2 regions of the Sphingomonas sp. PAMC 26617 genome follow, and region 2 is predicted to be linked to the other one. Evidence: riboswitches for the same ligand, from Rfam matches in the RefSeq annotation. Region 2 holds a riboswitch; the other holds the start of a gene.
The links. A riboswitch is a leader RNA that binds a small molecule or an ion and turns the genes downstream of it on or off. The one in region 2 is predicted to bind glycine.

Region 1 (3,257 bases), 2.0 Mb from region 2:
AGCCCCGACGACAGGATTGCCTTGCCGCGCTTGGTGATCCGCCGCGCCATGCCGATCGCTTCCCAGCATGCGGTCGAGCCGTCGTACATCGACGCGTTCGCCACATCCGTGCCGAGCAGCCGCGCGACCTGCGTCTGGAACTCGAACAGCATCTGCAGCGTGCCCTGCGCGATCTCGGGCTGGTACGGCGTATAGGCGGTGAGGAACTCGCCACGCTGGATCAGGTGATCGACCGAGGCGGGGACATGATGCTTGTACGCGCCGCAGCCGAGGAAGAACGGCGCTTCCCCCGCGGTCAGGTTCTTGCGCGCGAGGGCGGTCATGTGCCGTTCGACCGCCATTTCGCTGGCGTGCATCGGCAGGCCGTGAATCGGTCCGTCGAGCCGCGCGGCTTCGGGCACGTCGACGAACAGATCGTCGATCGTCGCCACGCCGATCACGCCGAGCATCGCATCGCGGTCAGGCTGGGTCAGGGGGAGATAGCGCATCTATTATACTCCTCCCCTCCCGTTCAGGGGAGGGGCCGGGGGTGGGGCCGTGCCACGAGTGGAGCGCCCGCGGAGAGGCCCCACCCCAACCCCTCCCCTCAAGGGAAGGGGTCAGTTCAGATCACAGCTTCTCGACGAACGCCTTGTAAGCAATCTCGTCCATCAGCGCGTTGAGCTCGTCGGTGTCGCTCAGCGTCAGCTTGAAGAACCAGCCCTCTGCTTCGGGATCCTCGTTGACGAGCCCGGGCGTGTCGCCGAGCGCGGCGTTGCCCTCGATCACCGTGCCGGACACCGGCGAATAGACGTCGGACGCGGCCTTGACCGATTCGACCACCGCGGCTTCGTCGCCCTTGGCGAATTCCTTGCCCTCTTCGGGCACGTCGACGAATACGATGTCGCCAAGCTGGCTCTGCGCATATTCGGTAATGCCGACGACGCCGACGTCACCATCGACATCAACCCATTCATGATCTTCGGTAAAATAACGGCTCATCACTTGCCTCCTGCGCGGACATAGCGGTGGGGAATGAACGGCATTGCGGTGACGGTCGCCTGATGGACCTTGCCGCGCTGCGCGAGTTGAATCGTGGTGCCCGCAACCGCCAGCGCGGTCGGGACATAAGCCATGGCGATCGGCGCACCGACGCTCGGCGCGAACCCGCCCGAGGTGACGCGGCCGACTTCCGAGCCCTGATCGTCGAGCACTGCCGCGCCTTCGCGCACCGGCTGGCGCCCTTCGACCAGCAGGCCGACACGCTTGATGATCGCGCCCGACTCGCGCTCGGCGAGAATGCGCGGTGCGCCCATGAAGTCGCCCGCCTCGCGGCGGCGCTTCGACAAAGCGAAACCGAGGTCCGCCTGAACCGGGGTCGTCTCGGGGTCGAGATCATGACCGTACAGCGGCAAGCCCGCCTCGAGCCGCAGCGAATCACGCGCGCCAAGACCGATCGGCTTGACCTCGGGCTCCGCGGTCAGCGCATCGGCAAGCGCCTCGACGTTTTCGGCAGGGACCGAAATCTCGAACCCGTCCTCGCCGGTATAGCCCGAGCGGCTGATCCACAGCGGCACGCCGTTCCACTCGAACGCGCCTGCGGTCATGAACACCAGCGCTTCGACGCCCGGCACCAGCCGCGCGAGCGCATCGACCGCCTTGGGCCCCTGCAACGCGAGCAGCGCCTGGTCTTCCATATGGTTGAGCGCGATCCCGTCGGGAAGATATTCGAGCAGATGCGCGATATCGTCGATCTTGGTCGCACCGTTGACGACCATGTAATAGCCCTGGATGTCGAACGGGTTGGCATCCGGCAGATGCGTGAACATCAGGTCATCGAGGATGCCGCCATCCTCCGACAGCAGCAGCGAATAGCGCTGCTTGCCTTGCCCCAGCCCGGCGACATCAGCCGGCAGTACCGCTTCCAGCGCCGCGACAACGTCTGCGCCCTCTTCCGAGCGGAACAGCAGCTGGCCCATGTGGCTGACGTCGAACAGCCCGGCCGATTCGCGCACCCACAGATGCTCGGCCATGATGCCTTCATATTGGACGGGCATTTCGTAGCCCGCGAACGGCACCATCCGGCCACCCCGCGCGCGATGCCACGCATCGAGCGGCAATTGCTCGATGGCAATCTCGTCGGCTTCGGTCTCGTAAGGGTCGAGGTCGCTCATGTTGGTCTTCCGCAAGAGGTCAACGGCGCGCCATGGCGCCGGAACGCCGTGATGTGCCGCCCCCTCTGTCACGGAACCTGAGAGCTTTCACGGAACCACATGGTCCGCTTACCCCTTCGGTGGCGCTCGCCCACAGGGCAGCGCGCTTTCCAGAGTGTCGAGTCGATCCGCGCGGTCCGGTTGCCTGAGAGATTCCGGGGCGGTTGCTCCTTCGGCGGTCCGAGTTGCCCCGGACGCTCTCCCGCGCGTACCCTTGACGGTTGCCCGTCAACGACGCGGCCGGTTTGCCGCGCCGCAACAGGCAAGTCAACGAGAAGGCTCAGCGCGTCGCGTTATATTTGAGCTGTTCGTCGGTCAGCTGGAAGCCGACCAGCGCCTCGAAGCTCGCGCGGAGCACCGCCTGGCGGATTTCCGGACGGGTCAGCGGGTCAGTCGCGGCGTCTTCGTCGCCCGCCTTGCGCTTCTCGGTCAGCTTCTTGCGAACATCGTCGGGCAGAGTCGCGGCGGCGCGCGACACGGTCGCCTCGCCCATGCCCTGCACCGCCGCGCGCGCCTGCCCCGCATCGAAATGCAGCGTCACGCGCCCGACACGCTTCGCGACGACCGCGGTGCCGCCCTGCACCACCGTCACGAAATACGGCAGCGTCACGTCGCGTGGCCCATCGGTGCGCACGCGGCGCCCCTCGACCGAGAAGGTCAGCTTGGTCAGCACGTCGCTGCCCGAATCGTCGCAGGTCGAGCGGACGTTGGTCAGCACCGCGGTCATGTCGAGCGCGGTCGCATCGCGGCTCGCGGGCGGATCGAACAGCGTGACGTCGCCGGTCGCGGCGGGCACGCCGACGCTCGGGCAGGCGTTGCGCACCGCAGTGATGCCGCCGGACGCATCGAGTTCTCCGGTATGGGCGCACCCGCCGAGCAGAAGCGCACCGCACGCGCTGGTCGCGAGGGCGGCAATGGCTGATTTCCGGATGGTCACGGGGGCACGCACCTTATCATGCAAAAGGAATCCGCAACCGATAGGAGAGCGCGCGGACGTCCCGCTTCATAGGAAGCGGCTTTCGCGCACGCAAGCAATCGCGTAGGCTTGGGCCAGCATGAGTATCC
Region 2 (3,257 bases):
GCTGGTTTTGAAGCGTTCAAGCCCGCGAACAGGTCCTCCGCGCCGCAACGTTGCACTGTGATCCGTTGATCAACATTCGACGACGTTGACCGCCAGCCCGCCCAGGCTCGTTTCCTTGTACTTCGAGCGCATGTCTTCCCCGGTCTGCCGCATCGTTTCGATGACCGCATCCAGACTGACGACGTGATTGCCGTCGCCGCGCATCGCGAGATACGCCGCATTGATCGCCTTGACTGCGCCCATCGTGTTGCGTTCGATGCACGGGATTTGCACCAGTCCCCCGATCGGATCGCAGGTCAGCCCGAGATTGTGCTCCATCCCGATCTCGGCGGCGTTCTCGATCTGGCGGTTGCTGCCGCCCAGCACCGCGGCAAGCGCGCCCGCAGCCATCGAACAGGCCACGCCGACCTCGCCCTGGCAGCCCATCTCCGCCGCGGAGATCGAGGCGCGCTTCTTATAGAGCATGCCGATCGCGGCGGCGGTGAGGAGAAACGTCCGCGCACCGTGTGCGGTCGCTCCCGTCACGAGCGTCTCGTAAAAGCGGAGCACGGCGGGCAGCACGCCCGCCGCGCCGTTGGTCGGCGCGGTCACCACGCGACCCCCTGCCGCATTTTCCTCGTTTACCGCGAGCGCCCACAGGCTGACCCATTCGAACACTTCGGCGGGATTGCTCCCGGGCCGCTCGCCCGTAAGGTCTGCCGCCAGCGCGCGGGCGCGTCGTCGCACCTTGAGGCCCCCCGGCAGCACGCCATCCTGCGCGATACCGCGATCGATGCAGGCGCTCATCGCGGCGCGAACAGCGTCGAGGAAGGCGTCGGTTTCCGCTGGCGCGCGCCAGGACTCCTCGTTGGTACGGACGATGTCGGCGATATGGAGGTTCGTCGCATCGCCGATCGTCAGCAGGTCGGCGCCGGACGAGAAGGGGTGCCGGACCGCGAGATTGGTCGCTGCGCAGGGTGCCCCCTTGCGCAGGATCGCACCGCCGCCGATCGAGAAATAGGTTTCGGTATGCGCGCTGCCGTCGGCACCGGTTGTGGTGAACGTCATGCCGTTGGGATGCTCGGGCAGGAATTCGCGCGGATGGAAGATGACGTCGTCTTCGGCGAAAGGGATTGCCGCAATCCCACCGAGCATCAGATAGCCGCTCGTGCGTATCCCGGCGAGGAATGCGGGGGCGGCGTCGGGATCGAGCCGTTCGGGCTCCCAGCCGGCGAGACCAAGGATCGTGGCCGTATCCGTTGCATGGCCGCGCCCGGTCAGCGCAAGCGAGCCGTACAGGTCGCACGTGACGCGTGTCGGCACCGCCTTGAGCGCCAGGGCGCGTTGCGCGAAATCGAACGCCGCGCGCATCGGTCCCACCGTATGGGAACTCGACGGTCCGATCCCGATGGTGAAGAGCTCAGCGACACTGATGGGGCGGTCGAGTGGAGTGAGAGCCAGATCGGGCAGCATGCGGTCCTTCCGCCGGTCCTGCCCGGCCGTGCATGCCCCTTCTGTCCCTTGTGCCTGAGATCGCTATCCCGTCGGCGGACGCGATACCTGCGTCACTCTCCAGATGTTGTACGTCGAGGGGTCCTTTTGCCTGAGAGTTTCCGGGGCGGTTGCTCCTTCGGCGCCGAGATGCCCCCGGTCTCTCCCACATCGACGCGCCGGGCTATCGGTCATCCGAGCGGTCGCGGTCAAGCCGGATTGGCCTTCAAGACGTTCTGATCGTACGAAGATTGCCGTTCCCTACGCCAACCTACCCGAAGCGCCGAGGTACGCCGCAGACGGAGCCGTGGCCCGCAAGACGGCGGTGAACGACCAGACCTGGCTGGCTTCGCCACGCGCGGGTCTGTCGGCAAGGTCGCACCGATTGCCATTGGCAGATGGCAACCGGCGCGAACAGTTGGGTCGCAAACGTGGCAATTAATGCTCACCACCGCTGAATAATTCGAGCCGTTTCAAAGCCAATACAGCACTACTACGTACCGCGAACGTCGCGCGATGCGGCACATGCCGTGCCCGGCGCATGGCCTCACCAATCTTCCCCCGTCAGCATGGCGATCTTGCTGAGGAGACAAATCAACTGCGGTTGCCGCGCGGTGCCGGTCTTGGCGAGCACGTTGGCAAGCTGGGTCCGCAGCGTCGGCATGCGGACGTTGGTCCGTTCGGCGATTTCCTGCAACGTCTCGCCCCCGGCCAGCGCGGATGCCAGCGTCGCTTCGGCCCTGGTCAGCCCGAAGGTCAGTTGCAGCAACGTTTCGGGAAGGTGGTGGCGTCGTTCCAGATCGACGATCGTGAGAGTCGCGGCGACGGTGCGTTGCTCGGTCCGTTCCGCGCGCAGGCGCAAGAGTATCGGAAGCTTGAACGGCCGTGGCTGTGTGAAGACCAGTGTCGTATGCGCACCCGCGAGCGGACTGGACTGGACGAGAGAAAGAACCTCGTCGACCCGCTGCCCGACCTGACGATTCCGGAACCGCAACGTGTCGTTCTCGATCGACAAGACGGTCTCTGCCAGCGTCCCCTGCACCGGTGGCCTGCGCAGCAGGCGCATCTGCTGATCGAACGAATATTTACCAATATCGGGAGTAGCCGATGGCTCTACCGGATCAGGCAGGAACATGATGTTCGAATGTTCTTGGCGAAATTCCAGTAAAGCTATCGACATGGTACGCCCTTTACACAACCGCGAAACCGAACATACCGTGCCGATTCCGTGTTTTAGGGGATATGTCGCGATGGAAGATTTCTTGTCGGACAGGTACGACTGCCGACCCCCATTACGGTCACTGTTACCCCAATCGAATGACATAGCATCCGGGGTTTACCAGCAATACAGTACTAATACGGCGTTAAGGATGCGCGCGACCGACTTTGGTACGTCATCGATTTGACGCACGAGAGCCGCGCGCGCGGGGCATTGATCGAGGACGAAACGCGCATCCCGGGGGCTGTCGGCAGCGGTCTCTACGCAAGCGTTATAATCACATTGGCGTAAGCCGTTCACCCCACGTTCATCCCCACTTTGACGTTACGGCAACCCGTGGTATTGTTCGGACGGTTCGTTTCAGGAACCGGAAAGGGCAGGGATGCGGCGGCTTTGGCTGATGCTCGATGAAGCCCCTTTGCCGTCGCGGCAGGGCGTCTTCGTCTGGCTCACGGCATCGGCCGCGTCGTTCGCCGCAGTGATCGTCACCCTCGTCTTCGATCTCAAGCTCGGCATCCAGCTTCCGTTCCTGTGGGCGATCGCCGCGATATTGGTCGTTACCGTCCGG

Region 1: linked by a shared signal. The riboswitch ahead of gcvT (glycine cleavage system aminomethyltransferase GcvT) and the one ahead of RH91_RS09140 (L-serine ammonia-lyase) in region 2 are both predicted to bind glycine.

What each region holds. Positions count from the first base shown of each region.
Region 1 is NZ_JH594425.1:4,107,723-4,110,979, forward strand. Features, by position in the region: gene gcvPA (aminomethyl-transferring glycine dehydrogenase subunit GcvPA) at 1-488, opposite strand, end outside; gene gcvH (glycine cleavage system protein GcvH) at 610-981, opposite strand; gene gcvT (glycine cleavage system aminomethyltransferase GcvT) at 981-2,153, opposite strand; glycine riboswitch at 2,210-2,315, opposite strand; glycine riboswitch at 2,316-2,407, opposite strand; gene RH91_RS18340 (hypothetical protein) at 2,473-3,129, opposite strand; gene ispH (4-hydroxy-3-methylbut-2-enyl diphosphate reductase) at 3,248-3,257, shown strand, end outside.
Region 2 is NZ_JH594425.1:2,071,524-2,074,780, forward strand. Features, by position in the region: gene RH91_RS09140 (L-serine ammonia-lyase) at 70-1,452, opposite strand; glycine riboswitch at 1,562-1,649, opposite strand; gene RH91_RS09145 (helix-turn-helix transcriptional regulator) at 2,018-2,794, opposite strand; gene RH91_RS09150 (sensor histidine kinase) at 3,072-3,257, shown strand, end outside.